2 regions of the Pseudoalteromonas sp. Isolate6 genome follow, and region 1 is predicted to be linked to the other one. Evidence: riboswitches for the same ligand, from Rfam matches in the RefSeq annotation. Region 1 holds a riboswitch; the other holds the start of a gene.
The links. A riboswitch is a leader RNA that binds a small molecule or an ion and turns the genes downstream of it on or off. The one in region 1 is predicted to bind lysine.
Positions count from the first base shown of each region.

Region 2: linked by a shared signal. The riboswitch ahead of lysC (lysine-sensitive aspartokinase 3) and the one ahead of dapA (4-hydroxy-tetrahydrodipicolinate synthase) in region 1 are both predicted to bind lysine.

Region 1 is NZ_JAKEVK010000008.1:24,387-31,385, reverse strand. It holds gene L1D50_RS02170 (M14 family metallopeptidase) at 187-1,299, opposite strand; gene L1D50_RS02165 (PLP-dependent decarboxylase) at 1,302-2,507, opposite strand; gene L1D50_RS02160 (2,3,4,5-tetrahydropyridine-2,6-dicarboxylate N-succinyltransferase) at 2,507-3,247, opposite strand; gene dapA (4-hydroxy-tetrahydrodipicolinate synthase) at 3,258-4,142, opposite strand; lysine riboswitch at 4,258-4,435, opposite strand; gene L1D50_RS02150 (response regulator) at 4,578-6,302, shown strand; gene L1D50_RS02145 (hypothetical protein) at 6,288-6,905, opposite strand.
Region 2 is NZ_JAKEVK010000040.1:8,589-15,587, reverse strand. It holds gene L1D50_RS08195 (DUF2989 domain-containing protein) at 1-368, shown strand, start outside; gene L1D50_RS08190 (sodium-dependent transporter) at 427-1,752, opposite strand; gene L1D50_RS08185 (DUF924 family protein) at 1,832-2,362, opposite strand; gene lysC (lysine-sensitive aspartokinase 3) at 2,485-3,831, opposite strand; lysine riboswitch at 3,920-4,090, opposite strand; gene nhaD (sodium:proton antiporter NhaD) at 4,237-5,484, opposite strand; gene L1D50_RS08170 (hypothetical protein) at 5,641-6,885, shown strand; gene L1D50_RS08165 (hypothetical protein) at 6,890-6,999, shown strand, end outside.

The DNA of each region.
Region 1 (6,999 bases):
ATTGATTACATTATTAACTAATGATAATGAAAGGGAAATGAATCTCGAAGGTCAAAAATGTCAGAAAGAAAAATAGGTACAAATAAAAAAGGTGGCGGCTATCGCCGCCATACCTTAGTAAGCGTTAAGCTAAATAAGTAGAGCTTATTTGCTTTGACTTACTCTCACGCAACTTAAGTACTCAAGTTAAAGCGTTTCAACTTGAGTAAAAAACTTATAAAGCTCAGTGCCTTGATTCACGCTAGCAGACGCAAAGTGCAAAATGGCGATGGCATCTTCGTCTAACTTGATCTCATTTAAGGGAGCTTCTGATAAATAGCGCTCCATTCTGAGAATTTTAGCAATGGTTTGACCCGCCTTAATATGTTCTCCAAGCTTTGCTGTATATTCCACCATACCACCCATTGGGGCATAAAAGGCGCGATAATTTTCTAGTCGACAGACGTAACGGGTGATGTCTTGCGGCATAAAGTGTGCATCTTGAAAGGCCTCTTTATGGTTCAGGTAGCTCAAAATGCTATTAGCGTCATTCAATGCTTCCGCTAAATCAATTTTTTCTTGAGAGCCAAGCTCAACCGTAAACGCTTCAGTTAATACTGGGATCTCTCGGCCTATAGCCTGATAGGCTTGCTGCAAGTTCCACCATGGACAAAAACTGGCTTCATCCATGGCTCCATCAAAGTCACTCGGAATAAGCAACACATGTGGAATATCAAAATATCGAGCGCTGTTTTTTGCATACTCAGGGCAATACAGGTGTTTTGCTGAAATTGGCCCCGTATGAAGGTCTAAAACAATGTCAGCCTCGTGAGCTAGACGCTGTAAATTCAAGGCGATGCGCTTACCTGTCGTCAACCTATCTAAGGGCCCATCAAGTAGTGTTTGGGTGCGCTCAACTAATCGTTGGCGAAATTGCTGAGCGATTTCTGTGATTGAAAGCGTCGGGTTTTGCTCCACAAACTCGGTAACCAACGCGGAATGGTTGATGTACATCCGATTCCAATTCGTGCCCGTAATTGGATCGAAACGACCTAAGGTAAACTCACCAGACTTCTGATTACAACCAATCGGGTTTGCGTAAGGCACTAGGGTGATGTCCGCTTTTAATGACAATTGCTTCAACTGTTCCAGCAGTTGATAAATCACTGCATTACCTTGCACCTCGGCGCCATGCATATTCGCTTGAATATACACCTTAGGCCCACTGCCATCGCCTTTGATGCGATAGACTGGAATAGTCAAAGGCAGACCATTGGCAATTTCACCAACCTGAATATGTTGTTGTGTAATGGTATTCATGTTTACCTCAAATAACTTGAAGCGGGCTCAGCTTCACGGACACAGCTGATTTCTCCAGCTGAGATGATGTACTCTGCTGGGAGCTCATGACATAAAAAGAACGGCATACTTTCGGTGTAGCCGTAGGCACCACATTGACTGAAAACAAGCCAATCGCCCTCGCTACTGTCGCTTGGTAAGTGTAGGGTGCCTAATTTATCCAGCGCCGTACAAAGTGGGCCATGAATATGAAAGTCTGTGACCTCAGCTTGAGACTGGCGTAACAATTCAGCTGGGAACGCTTGTCCGGTAACGGCTGGACGCAACAGATGGTTGACACCGCCTGCGACAATCAGTTGTTGTTCACCGTAGTTTTGCTTTTGTTCCACCACAGGGTTGAGATAAAAACCACATTCGCCAACCGCATAGCGGCCTAATTCCATCCATAATTCTTCCACTTGCGTGGCGGATTTTATCGATGCGAGCGTGTCTAATAATTTCTGCCAATCGAGAGAAGGACTTTGCCTATCATAGGGGATGCCAAGACCACCACCTAAGTCGAGTACCTTTAGAGTAATATCTAAATCAGCAGCGAGCTGAACTAAAGGCGTAACCATAGCCTGCCAAAGTTCAGCGAGTGTATCGCTACAGAGCATATTGCCCCACTGGAAAATATGCAGCCCGACAAAATCTAGGTGGGTGTAGTCACTTAAAGTTAGGGCTTGCCACTGCTCAGCACCGAGACCAAAAGGAGTTAGCGTATTGCCACCAAGTGGATTGTGCTCTGCTTTATCAAAGCGTAACTGCACCCGCAGTAAAACTTCAAATTGAAGCTCAAACTCTTCGGCTACTTGATTTAACCAGCGTACTTGATTGTGACTTTCAGCCACGAAAATACGTACGCCTTGTGTTGCAAAATGACGGATCTGCTTTAGTGATTTGGCAGGACCGGTGTTGAGCACGCGCTCAGGTGCGATCCCTTGAGATAACACCTGTTCAAGCTCGCCGCTAGATGCCACATCAAAGTTAAACCCAGCGTCATCTAGGGTTTGAATGATATGTGATAGCGGATTCGCTTTTACGGCATACCAAAGCCTAACGATTTGCTGATCAACTAAGGGCTTAACATGCGCACTTAGCTTATCTAAATCGTAGCAAAAGAGAGGCGTGTCCTGTTGCTGGATCAATGCCTCAGCTGCGGTTCGCTGTGACGTGCTCAACCAAGTCATTAGCGTAGAACCTCTTCCAGCGCCAGTGATGCATCGCTTTGTTCATCACGGTATTTTACGATAAGTGCGCATGACATACTTAGTCCTTGCTTTCGTGCCCACTCACTTGAGGCTGGACGGGAGCCTGGGATCACTATCGCGTTTTCAGGGATGGCTTCACCTTTGTCAAGCAAGCGCTCGTTCACGCAGTCATAGACAGGAATACTTGCTGAAAGGCGCACACCCGGTGCTAATACGGCACCGCGTTTAACAACAACTCCTTCAACCAATACACAGCCGGCACCAATAAAGGCATCGTCTTCAACAACAACAGGGCTTGCTCCAACTGGTTCTAATACACCACCCACTTGCACCGCTGCGCTAAGGTGGACATTTTTACCAATTTGCGCGCAAGAACCAACCAACGCATGACTATCTACCATAGTACCTGAATCAATATAGGCACCAATGTTGACATAAGCCGGTGGCATAATGATTGTGCCCGCTGCGACGTAAGCGCCACGTCTTACACTGCTTCCGCCAGGAACCATACGAACGCCATCTTGGGCAGCAAATCCGCGTGGTGCTAAGTTATCCTTATCAACAAATCCACCTGGGAATTCCGTATTTACGCCATTTCTAAATGCCTCAAGGATCCCTTGTTTGACTTCTACGTTAGCATGCCAATGGCCTTGCTCATCCTGTGTTGCAGCACGTACTGTGCCATTTTCTAAATCGTTTAGTAGAGTTAACCAGCTCATATTTACTGCCTTAGTTCCAAGATAAAATCGTTTCGTTCGCGCGAGTGATCGCATCGGTATGGGTGAGTTCTAAATGTGTCAGTGGCGGGCGCAAGTTAGGACTTGTGAGCTTGCCCTGTAAATGCATTAACACTTTGACCGGAATAGGATTTGCCACTGCAAATAAGCTATTTGCAGCTTCTGACCAGATGGTAAATAAATTAGGAGAAGTGCCGCTTAACGAGCGCCTTACAAATTCCGCGGTTTGCTGCGGCCATGCGTTTGCTGCGACAGACACTAGACCCGTCGCACCAGCTTGTGCAAAGTAGGGCATTAAGCCATCTTCGCCGCTATAGATTGCGACATCAGGCGCTGCCTGACGAAATGCTTCAAAGGTGGCAATATCACCACTGGCTTCTTTTAGTGCCCACAGATTAGGGTGGCAAGCTAGCTCGCCGAGTAGTTCAGGAGCGATAGCAACGGCACTGCGACCAGGTACGTTGTAGAGCATGCAAGGATTGTGACTTTCATCAAGTAGTGTGCTAAACCAATGTGCCAGACCGACTTTGCCGGGCTTTGCGTAGATTGGTGAGCCAAGCAAAAGTGCATGAATGGGCTGCGTATTGCAGAAGCGCACCCACTGTGCCTGCTGCTCAAGATTACTGCCGCCAACGGCAATCATGAGTGGTACGCTTGGCGCGAGCTGGCAAACAAACTCAACGATTTGTCGCTGCTCTTGCTGGGTGAGCGCCAAGCCTTCGCCGGTACTGCCAAGTAAAAGAATGCCGTTACGAGCCCGCTCTTGATCGCGTACAAGCGCCGTTAACACGTGAAAATCAACCTGATTTTCAGCATCAAAAGGTGTTACTAAGGCCGTCCACAATGGATAGTCAGATAAGTTGAATTGTGATTTCATCTCTACCGAACTTAAATCATGTTCGGAGTTAGGAGGGTGTCCAAACTTCGAACCGTTAAAATTCGAAGAGCAATGGACTTAAAAAGGATAAGGCAGCCAATGGCCTTATTTTTCTAAGACCAGAAGCTCTCCACCAAGTATGTTGGTGACAGTCGCTGGGATTCAGCCCAGTCGCCCGAAACGAGTATTAGCAAAAAGTACTCAATTTCTCGGCGTGTATTCCCCTCACTAAGCTGCAACGGAGTTTGCTCTCCTTCACTTAGTTACCTGAATAACGCACCTCTTCCAGCCCTCAGCTTGACGCCGTAGCATCAAACTATCTAAATAGGGTGAGCGCGCATTGAAACATTTTGGCCGTCTAGGTGTCAAGTATTGGGCTGTAAATAATGCGATTGTTAACTACACTTAAGATTGCGGCTGAGACAACGCTATGAGATGAAAAACAAAAATATGTCGTTAATAAATAAAGTTAAAAATCGTTATATCGGGGCATTATTAGCTATGGCTATCTTGTTATCGATGGCGATGGGGGTAATGCAGTATCTACTGTATCAACAGAGCCAAGACGCACGGGTAATTAATATTGCAGGTATGCAGCGGATGTTGTCTCAGCGTATCGCACTTTTCAGTGCACAAGAGGATAAAAGAGATAGTGAAGCACTGCGCCAAGCGATTGACAAATTTGAGAGTAATCATGACTTTTTAACCAAAATAGAGCGTGGTGAGGCGGTTTATTTAAATGAAGCCCTCGAAGTATTTTACTATCAAGGACCTGTGCAGTTAGATGTTCAGAGTAAAGCTTTTATTACCTTGGCAAGGTCACAATTACAGCAACCAGCTCCTCAATTAGTGGCGCAAATTTTTATCGCATCTCAGCACTTACTTCCAAATCTTGATAATGCCGTTACACTGTTCGAGCAGCACGCGCGAAGTAAAACAGAGATGGTGAGGAAAATAGAGCTGTTAATTTGGCTGCTTGGACTGTTGCTATTGTTTATCGAAGCCAAGTTTATATTTCGCCCAATGGCGCGAGAAATAGCTGAAGCACTTGACAAATTAGAGGCGGCAAGAAAACTTGCCGACGATGCATTACACTCAAAATCACGATTTTTAGCGCGTGTTAGTCACGAGCTAAGAACGCCTTTGCAGGCCATTCAGGGGTATCTGGATGAATACCTAAATAATAAAGATTCTCAGCAATTACAACATGTGAAAAATGCAGCAAATCAATTGGACGTATTACTTTATTCCGTTCAAGACTTTAATAACCTTTCCGAGCAAGAGGTTGTAATTGAGCGCCATCGGGTCGCGTTGCGCGCACTAATAAAGTCAGCCTGTATTGCCTTTCAATTAACCGCACACAAGAAATCTCTCGCTTTTAATCTGGCGTTAAGTAACGAGTTAGATGTGACTTGTTACTGTGACGGTAAGCGTGTTAGTTGGTTAATCAGTGAATTGGTCAATAATGCAACTAAGTTTACCGAATATGGCAGTATTCAGGTGTTTGCAGATCTCATTGTGGATGAAAATGTGTCATTTTTAGAGTTTGTAGTTGAAGATACTGGACCTGGGTTTGACTATCAGCTGTTACGAGAATCTATGCATAGCGAGCACTTTCAAGGCACGCAATTAGGGCTTAAGCGTTGCCAATTACTTTCATCAGCGCTTGGCGGCCGATTAGATTTTATTGCGAAAGAGCCTGCTGGCACGAGAGCAACTCTGAGAGTCCCCATTGAAATTGACAGTCAACAAGCACCTGCTCGTAAGGCGGAGCAGGTGTCAGCTCACATTTTATTGGTGGAAGATAATTTACTAAATGCTCGCGTGATTGAAAAAATGCTTCAGCCCGTAGCTAAACGAGTAACGCATGTTGAACACGGTGGGCATGCCCTTGAAGTATATGAAGTGGGTAAGTTCGATATTGTGCTAATGGATTTAAATATGCCAGTAATGAGTGGCTTTGAAGCCACTCAGCGCATAAGAGCGCTAGATCCAATCGTTCCTATTCTGGTTGTTACAGCAAATACTAATGTAGAGGATTTGGATAAAATTTATGCACTCGGGGCAACGGCTCATTTGTATAAGCCGTTGCAGCCTGATGTGCTGCATAACAAAGTGACGTTGTTATTGGACGAGTGTGGAGACTTAGTCTCGTCTTAACCGGATATTTCCTACACCGACTTCTGCATCGATAGAATACGGACCCTGACCACGATAGTCTGTTGTTGAACCAACTATACTTTTTTCGGAGGTTTCTACGTTGCCAAAACCTGACATTTTCGTTTTACCAACACCTGAATCTAACGACACCTTTTTGAAGTCGCTGGCGGTAGTCTCAATCTTTATTTTCCCTACGCCTACCTCTAAATCAGCAGAATTATTAAGATCTTGAATATCAATTTTGCCAACACCAACCTCTACATCTAAGGCTAGACTGACCGGTACCTTAACTTGCCAAGATAGTTCGTAATCATCAGACTTGATCTCGAGTGATAATTTGTCCCCAGAAGTGTCGCTGGTCAGGGTGGCCTCACTCACATCTGGTTTACCAAACCAACTGTCTGATTCTTTCGGTTCAACCAAAATGTCGACCTCTATGGTGTTGCCATTGTAGGTTTGTAGGTCGATTTTGCCCACGGCAATATCCACTTCCAACTCGGCTAGGTCATTACTTGGAAATGAGGCTGTAATGGTTTTTGACTCTTGTGCTTGTGCAGTGATTGCCACAGCAGCTAATGCTACAACTAACGCTAATTTTTTCATTATTTTTTACCTTCAACGAGAGTGTTTGAAAGGTAAGTCGCAAATAACAATGAAAAGGTTTAAAAAGATTTTTATTTTTTAGGGCGTGTTGATG
Region 2 (6,999 bases), on a different contig from region 1:
AGGATGACCCTAGAGTTCAAAACGATCCCGAAATTCAGCTTTTCCTCGCAGAGTTTTACGCCAAAGTAGATGACGATAAAACCGTCGATATTCTCTACCGTGTATTAGAGCTAAACAAGAGAGGCCATACCCCTAACCCAGAAGTCTATTCATCTCTGGTCAGTATCTTTTACAAACACGAAAAGTATAAGCACGCATATACTTTTGCTAGGGTAGCTCAACTTTCTGGGGTTGAAGATATCGATATTATTCCAGTGACAAACCAACTGGCTTCAATGGGAAAAGATTTAGCCAATTTAGATTCATTGGCGCAGCGAACTTATGAGAGCATTCAAGCTGGGGAGTTCGTTTCCCCACGTGATTTCTGAGCCTTGTTCTCAAAATCAAAACGGGAAGCGAAAGCTTCCCGTTTTTAAAAAATCGCCACTACTTTGCCAGTGCTACGTTAATAAATACCGCGGTCATTAAGATTGGACAAACAAATCTAACGTACTGAGCAAACCAGTAATGTGCACCACGGGATTCTAAGTGGAGCTGATTACCGCGCTTCCAAACCCAACCAACAGTAATAAAGTAGAACAGTCCCATCAATGGTAGCTGATATTGCGTGAATAGACTGATCACCAACTCGAACAGCCAATCAAAGTTTAGAATAATCGTGCTTGATGCTAATAAGATAACCAACGTAACCAACCAGGTCGCTTGCTTACGATTAAAGCCATGATTTTCAACTAAAAACGACACCGGAATTTCTGTTGAAGAAATGGTAGAAGTTACTGACGCAATCGACATAAGTACAAAGAAAGTCAGGCTTACTAATAGCCCCACTTCACCCATATTAGCAAACAGCTCAGGTAAAATGGCAAAAATCAACCGGCCTTCACCGATTAATTTGCCGTCTTGAAATACTTGAACACCATTTTGCTGCGCAACGAATATTGCAGGGATAATAAGTAAACCGGCCAAAAATGCGACACTGGTATCTAGCATTGCAACACTAAATGTAAGCTTAGGTAGATTTTCATTCGGTTTTAAGTACGAGCCATAAATCATCATGCAGCCCACACCTAACGACAACGAAAAGAACGCTTGCCCCATCGCCGCGATGATCAAATCAGGATCGCTAATTTTTGAAAAGTCCGGAACTAAATACGTTCTAAACCCTTCTGCTGCGCCGTCTAATGTCGCCATATAACCAATAAGGCAAAGCAGTAATACCAGTAACAACGGCATAAGTCTGCGCGACCAGGCTTCTATGCCTGACTTTACCCCTTTGAGAATAATGCTCGCAGTCAAAATTAACATCAGTGGTGTAAAGATAAAGTTTCTAAGCATCGAGTCACCGCTCAGAAACTGGTGTGCGACATCTAATTCAGCCATTTGCGCAAGAGGATCAAGTGCATGAGATAGCATCCATCCAGCCACAATGGAGTAAAAGCTTAGCATCACGATAGCGCCAGCAAGGCCGATATACCCCGCTGCAGCACCTATTTTCGGATTGCGCTCACGCCAGGCTGTTTTAAGTGCTTTGACTGGATTTGCTTGTGCCTGATGGCCTAAATACAATTCGGTGTAAAGAGCAGGCAATGCGAGTAAGAAAATCACCGCAAAATAAACCAGTAAAAATGCACCGCCACCGTGATTTGCAGCTTGTGTGGGAAATCCCCAAATGTTGCCAAGTCCAACAGCCGCACCTGCTGCTGCCAACACAAAGCCAAGTCGGCTTTGAAATCCATCGCGCGTATGAGCCATGTCTGTAATCAATCATTATTTTTGTAGACGGCCGATTATACGTACTTCCGCTGAAAATGCGAGAGGTTCTCGGTACACCTTAGAAACTCGAGTTGGGGGTCTCTAGAAAGTCCATTTCTTCTTCTGTTGAATCACGATTGAGTATTTCATTTCGATGGGGATAACGACCAAATCTATCGATAATTTTTTTATGCGCGACTTCAAAATCATAATTAGGCAGGTCACGAAAATAATGATCTGCAGCGCGATGGATGATGCGACTTTCACTATGCATCATGGGTAGGTATAAAAACATCAATTCAGTGTCGTTTAGCTGGCGGTGATAGCCCTTTTCAATGGCATGCTGAGTGAGGCATAGCGCCAGAGGGTCACTGGCAAATGCCTCTGGAGTGTCTCTGAATATATTCCGTGAAAACTGATCTAAGATAATGATTTCGCACAGCGCGCCAAGTGGTGTCGCTCTCCAACTCGAAAGCTCACCTTGATACGCCATTTGGTGCAAAATACCGAAGCGATTTTTTATTATGCGATCAAAGTCCGCAGACTTCTTCCACCAGTCAACTTCTGTGCATTCAACAAACCAAAACTCGTAGACGTCTTTATAATTCATGATGGCACTCCTAGGGATAAACAAACTTAAAGGTCAACAAACCCTAAACGTTATCAACAAAGTGCCACCCCAAACTCAATAATGCAACTTTTTTATTAGTGCAACACAGGCAACGGAGCTACTTACGCAACCTCTAGTAATTTTGCATGAATTGACTGTACGACCTGATCTGACTCATGTTGTTCAACCAAAAAGCACAAGTTGTGCTTGCTCGCACCATGGCATATTAGTCGAATATTAAACTCTGACAACACATCCATCAGGTTAAGTTGGCACTTCTTCAACTGAATTTCAGAGCCGATCATAGCCACCAAAGTAAGATTATTTTCGACGGTCACATGACAAAACTCGCCAAGTTCATCCAAACAAGCTTGTTCTAACTCTGGCCGAGAAGCATTCGGCGCATTATCTAGTGTAAGCGCGACACTAATTTCCGAAGTCGTTACTAAGTCAACCGATATATTGTAATTACTTAAAATGGTGAAGATACGAGCCAAAAAGCCGCTAGCAAGGAGCATTTCTGGGCTCTTTAGCGTCAATAGTATTTGGTTTTTACGTTGTGTCACAGCGCGAATGCCTGCTTGCGCCGTTTTCTCTTTTTCAATCCAGGTGCCGCCCGCTTGCGGGTCACGACTTGAACCAACAAATACTGAAATACCTTTACGACTAGCTGGCAATATAGTTGCGGGATGTAACACCTTAGCACCAAATGTCGCCATTTCTGCCGCTTCATCAAAACTCAAACGAGGAATTGGTCTAGCCTTTGCGCACAAACGCGGATCAGTACTAAAAATACCAACAACATCGGTCCAAATGTGTACACTTGACGCATCAATTGCCTCAGCCAACAGTGCAGCGCTATAGTCAGAACCGCCACGACCAAGCGTAGTCGTCTGACCGTATTGGTCACTACCAATAAACCCTTGTGTCACTTGCACTGTATCGCCAAGTAGCGCGACCAAATTGGTTTGCGCAGCTTCACGCGTCGCTGCGACATTCGGATTCGCTTTACCAAATTGATTATCTGTTTTAAGTACCTTGCGAACATCAAAGCGCGACGCCTGAACCTGGTTATTACGTAGTATTTGGGTAAACAAATAAGAAGAAAAACGCTCGCCAAAACTCAACATTTCATCGCATTGCTGTCTGCTAAGTGCTGGTAAACTCGCAAGGCTTTCAAATTCACTGAAGGTTTGCTTGTAACCCTCAGCAAGATCAGCATCTAAAGATACTTGATCGATAATCGCTTGCTGTATGTTTTCAACCGCTGCCACAACTGCTTTGCGCCCGGCTTCACCTTCTTTTTGTTGAGTGAGCGTGACAAGGTGATTGGTTACGCCAGCACATGCACTAACAACCACTACGCGAACATTTGGGTTGTCACGAACAATATGAGCACAACGAGACATAGCTTCAAAGTCAGCGACACTGGTACCGCCAAATTTGGCTACAACATACTGCGAATTCATTTTCTCTCCTCTCGACTGTTACCACAGTCAAATTTTATAAGGAGAACTCGGCATGGGATTTCTAGAAAGACGAATGCTTGAAATGACCTTTGCCAGAAGCTCTCCACCAATACGGTGACAGTTCCGAGGATTCAGCCTCGTAAACCGAAGAATCGCTGCGACGAGCAACTTTTCTCCTCGGCGAATACTTCCCTCACTAGTGGTCATTGGCCTCGTCACCTCACACTAACTACCTAAGCATCGCGCCTCTTCTGTTTATTTTGCCTTTGTTAATCTGAATAAAAGCAAAATAAAAGCCCGCAATCAATGCGGGCGATGTAAGAAAATTATCTTTTAGCCGTCTAGGTGTCAAGTTATTTATGAAAAACTTATCCCAAAGCGGTAAAAAAATTAAATCCATTAGTCTTAAATAAGCTGGCCCGCGAAATACGCACCACTATATCCAATGGTATAAGCGATAAGCAGGTAGATACTCATTTTAAGATAGCTTGAGAAGGTTAAGGCTTTAACCTTACTCATTGCAATGATCCCCGCTGCAGAACCAATGATGAGCATAGAGCCACCAACGCCAGTCGCATAAGTAAAGGTTAGCCATTGCGCTGGAGTCATCGTAATGTCTGCTTTTAATAGCGCAGCCGTCAAAGGCACGTTATCTACCGCCGCACTCATTAAACCGACCAAGTAGTTTGCGTATTCCGGTGCAAGATGCAGGTATAAATCGGTAAACTTAGACAGTACACCGACCTCTTTCAACGCTCCAACTAATAACAGCACACCCACAAAGAACAATAACGTGTCGTATTCAATTTCACGGATATAGTCGATGATTTTCTTATTGACGTCCTTCTTGCGCATCAAGAATTGCGCCATTAAGAACATCAAAGACAAGCCAAATAAGAAAGTCAGCATCGGCGGTACATGGTATTGCACGCTTAAGAATAACGTAGCAAAAATGGTTGATAAGAAGATGAGCGCAATGGTGATATCGGTCTTTTCAATTCTGCGTAATTCAGCCTTTTCAAAGGTAATTTTTTCATTCATACCAATAGAAAGCATGGCTGCTAACACAAATACACTCAACATCGACGGCATGATCAGCAATAAAAGGTCTGGGATCGTGACTTTATCGGCCAAAAATATCATCAAGGTGGTTACATCACCGGTGATCAATGATACGCCGCCCGAATTGACACTGAAGATAATTAACGTCGCATATTTTATTAACTTTTTCGGGTCAAGTTTCAAAGACATGACAACAGCTAATGAAATAAGCGTCGCAGTAATATTATCCGAGATGGATGAAAATATGAATGCAAAAGCACCAACCAAAAACATTAGCTTGCGTTCGCTAATATGGGTTGGCATGATCCGATGAACAATATTTTGGATGAATCCTTTTGAGTTCAAATAGGCAACAAATGTCATTGCAGCCATTAAAAACAACCATAAAGTTGCGATTTCCAAAATGTTGTGGTCTAGCTCAATTTGTACAATTTCTGGGCTTTGGCCATTAATCGGAGAGATAAAGGCGATAATCCAACATAAAGTGCCAAAAAAAAGCGTTGTTTTGGCCTTGTTTACGTGAATAATATCTTCTATAACGATGAGTATAAAAGCGATGGCGATCAGGGTTAGAATAATGGGCGTGACCATAATGCGCAAACAACCTGTAATTAAATGTAACAAGGGGTGGGTTCGTTTTCGCGGCGGATTCTAGCACCATCACAGTCCCCATGCTACGTACGATAAACATTTTGTGACAAATTGATGAAGTTGTGATGTAGCCTAGCTACTATACCTTGGAAAGTTATGATCCCAGCTAAAAAATTATTAAATACGATAAATGAGCACTGGAATGTGTTGGAGCTACTTTTTAAACGATTTAAGCTCGCTGATTTCAGTCTAAAAGATGTACAAAACATCTTAAAACAGAAAAACCCAAGCTGGTCGAGTGAACGAATTTATAAAGAAACCAATCGATTACTCCAGCAAGAAATTATTATTCCTTTAGCTAAGTCCTCACAGTTAGAGATCAACCGTGCAATCGCTGACTTTGCCAGCTTCCTCTTGCAAGAAGAAAGCCTTGGTTTAGCGGAAGAGATCACGGTGCTGGTAAAAGACTTAGAAAGATTAGGTAATCGCATCGCACAAGCCGGTGAAGAGGCTGACTACTCTGAGCTACGCCGTTTTAGCCGCATTATGGACGAACGCGTTCGTAAAATTGTTAAGCTGTTCGAGCATAACGAAAGCGCTATCATGAACCTCGTGGAGCAAGCCAAATCAGACACCTCAACGCTGTCTCTTGGCATGAGATATAAAGCGGTATTGGAAGCGTTTGACGAATATATCGAACCTATGCTGGAAATGGTCGATATTCACGGCCCTTTCCAACGCTGCTTTGATCAAATAGAGCTTCAGGTCAGTGAGCAAATTGACGAGATTGAACAGTTAGGCCGTGGCGCTGCAGACAAACGTATGCTGGAGCAGCTCAGAACACGTATTTTAGATATGCACCTCATTGGTAGAGAAAGCTTAAGCCGCAGTGCCGATCTCCTCATGCCGTTACGTGAAGAACTGCGCCGCAATACACTCATTACACGGCAAGCCTCTAAAGTCCTTGGACAAATTAGAAAGCGCGGCGTTGACCGTTTACTCTCACCAGTTCAACCAGAATTTGTGTCAGACATTCAACGTTTTAACCTTGGGCAAAAGCGTCACATGGTCGCTTATATGGCAAGTCTCGTTGAGTTTGAACATGAAGAATATCAGCTGCCCGATCAAGACGATGTACCAGCTTATCAAAGCCCTTACATTCCAGATTACAACTCGGTAAAAACGAGATTTCAACAAACCGGTAAAAAGCGCCAGGCACTATTAGGCTTTTTAAGCGATAGCTACCCTGATCTTGAAGCAGACGAAATGCTGTTTCTTTATCAAAAGCTGATCAACGAATCTGACTTGGCACTTAGCCAAGAGCAACAAAAGAGTAAGATCACTATCGCATCGCATACCTTCTCCTTATATCCATTTAGTGCCAAAGCAAAACAAGATTAGCATTATGACGACAATTAACTTAGATATGCTCAACGAGCTCCAAGCCATCAATAAAAAACTGGTGAGCGGGTATCATATCAGTGAGCAAGACACGACCCTTTGGCAAGAATTAGA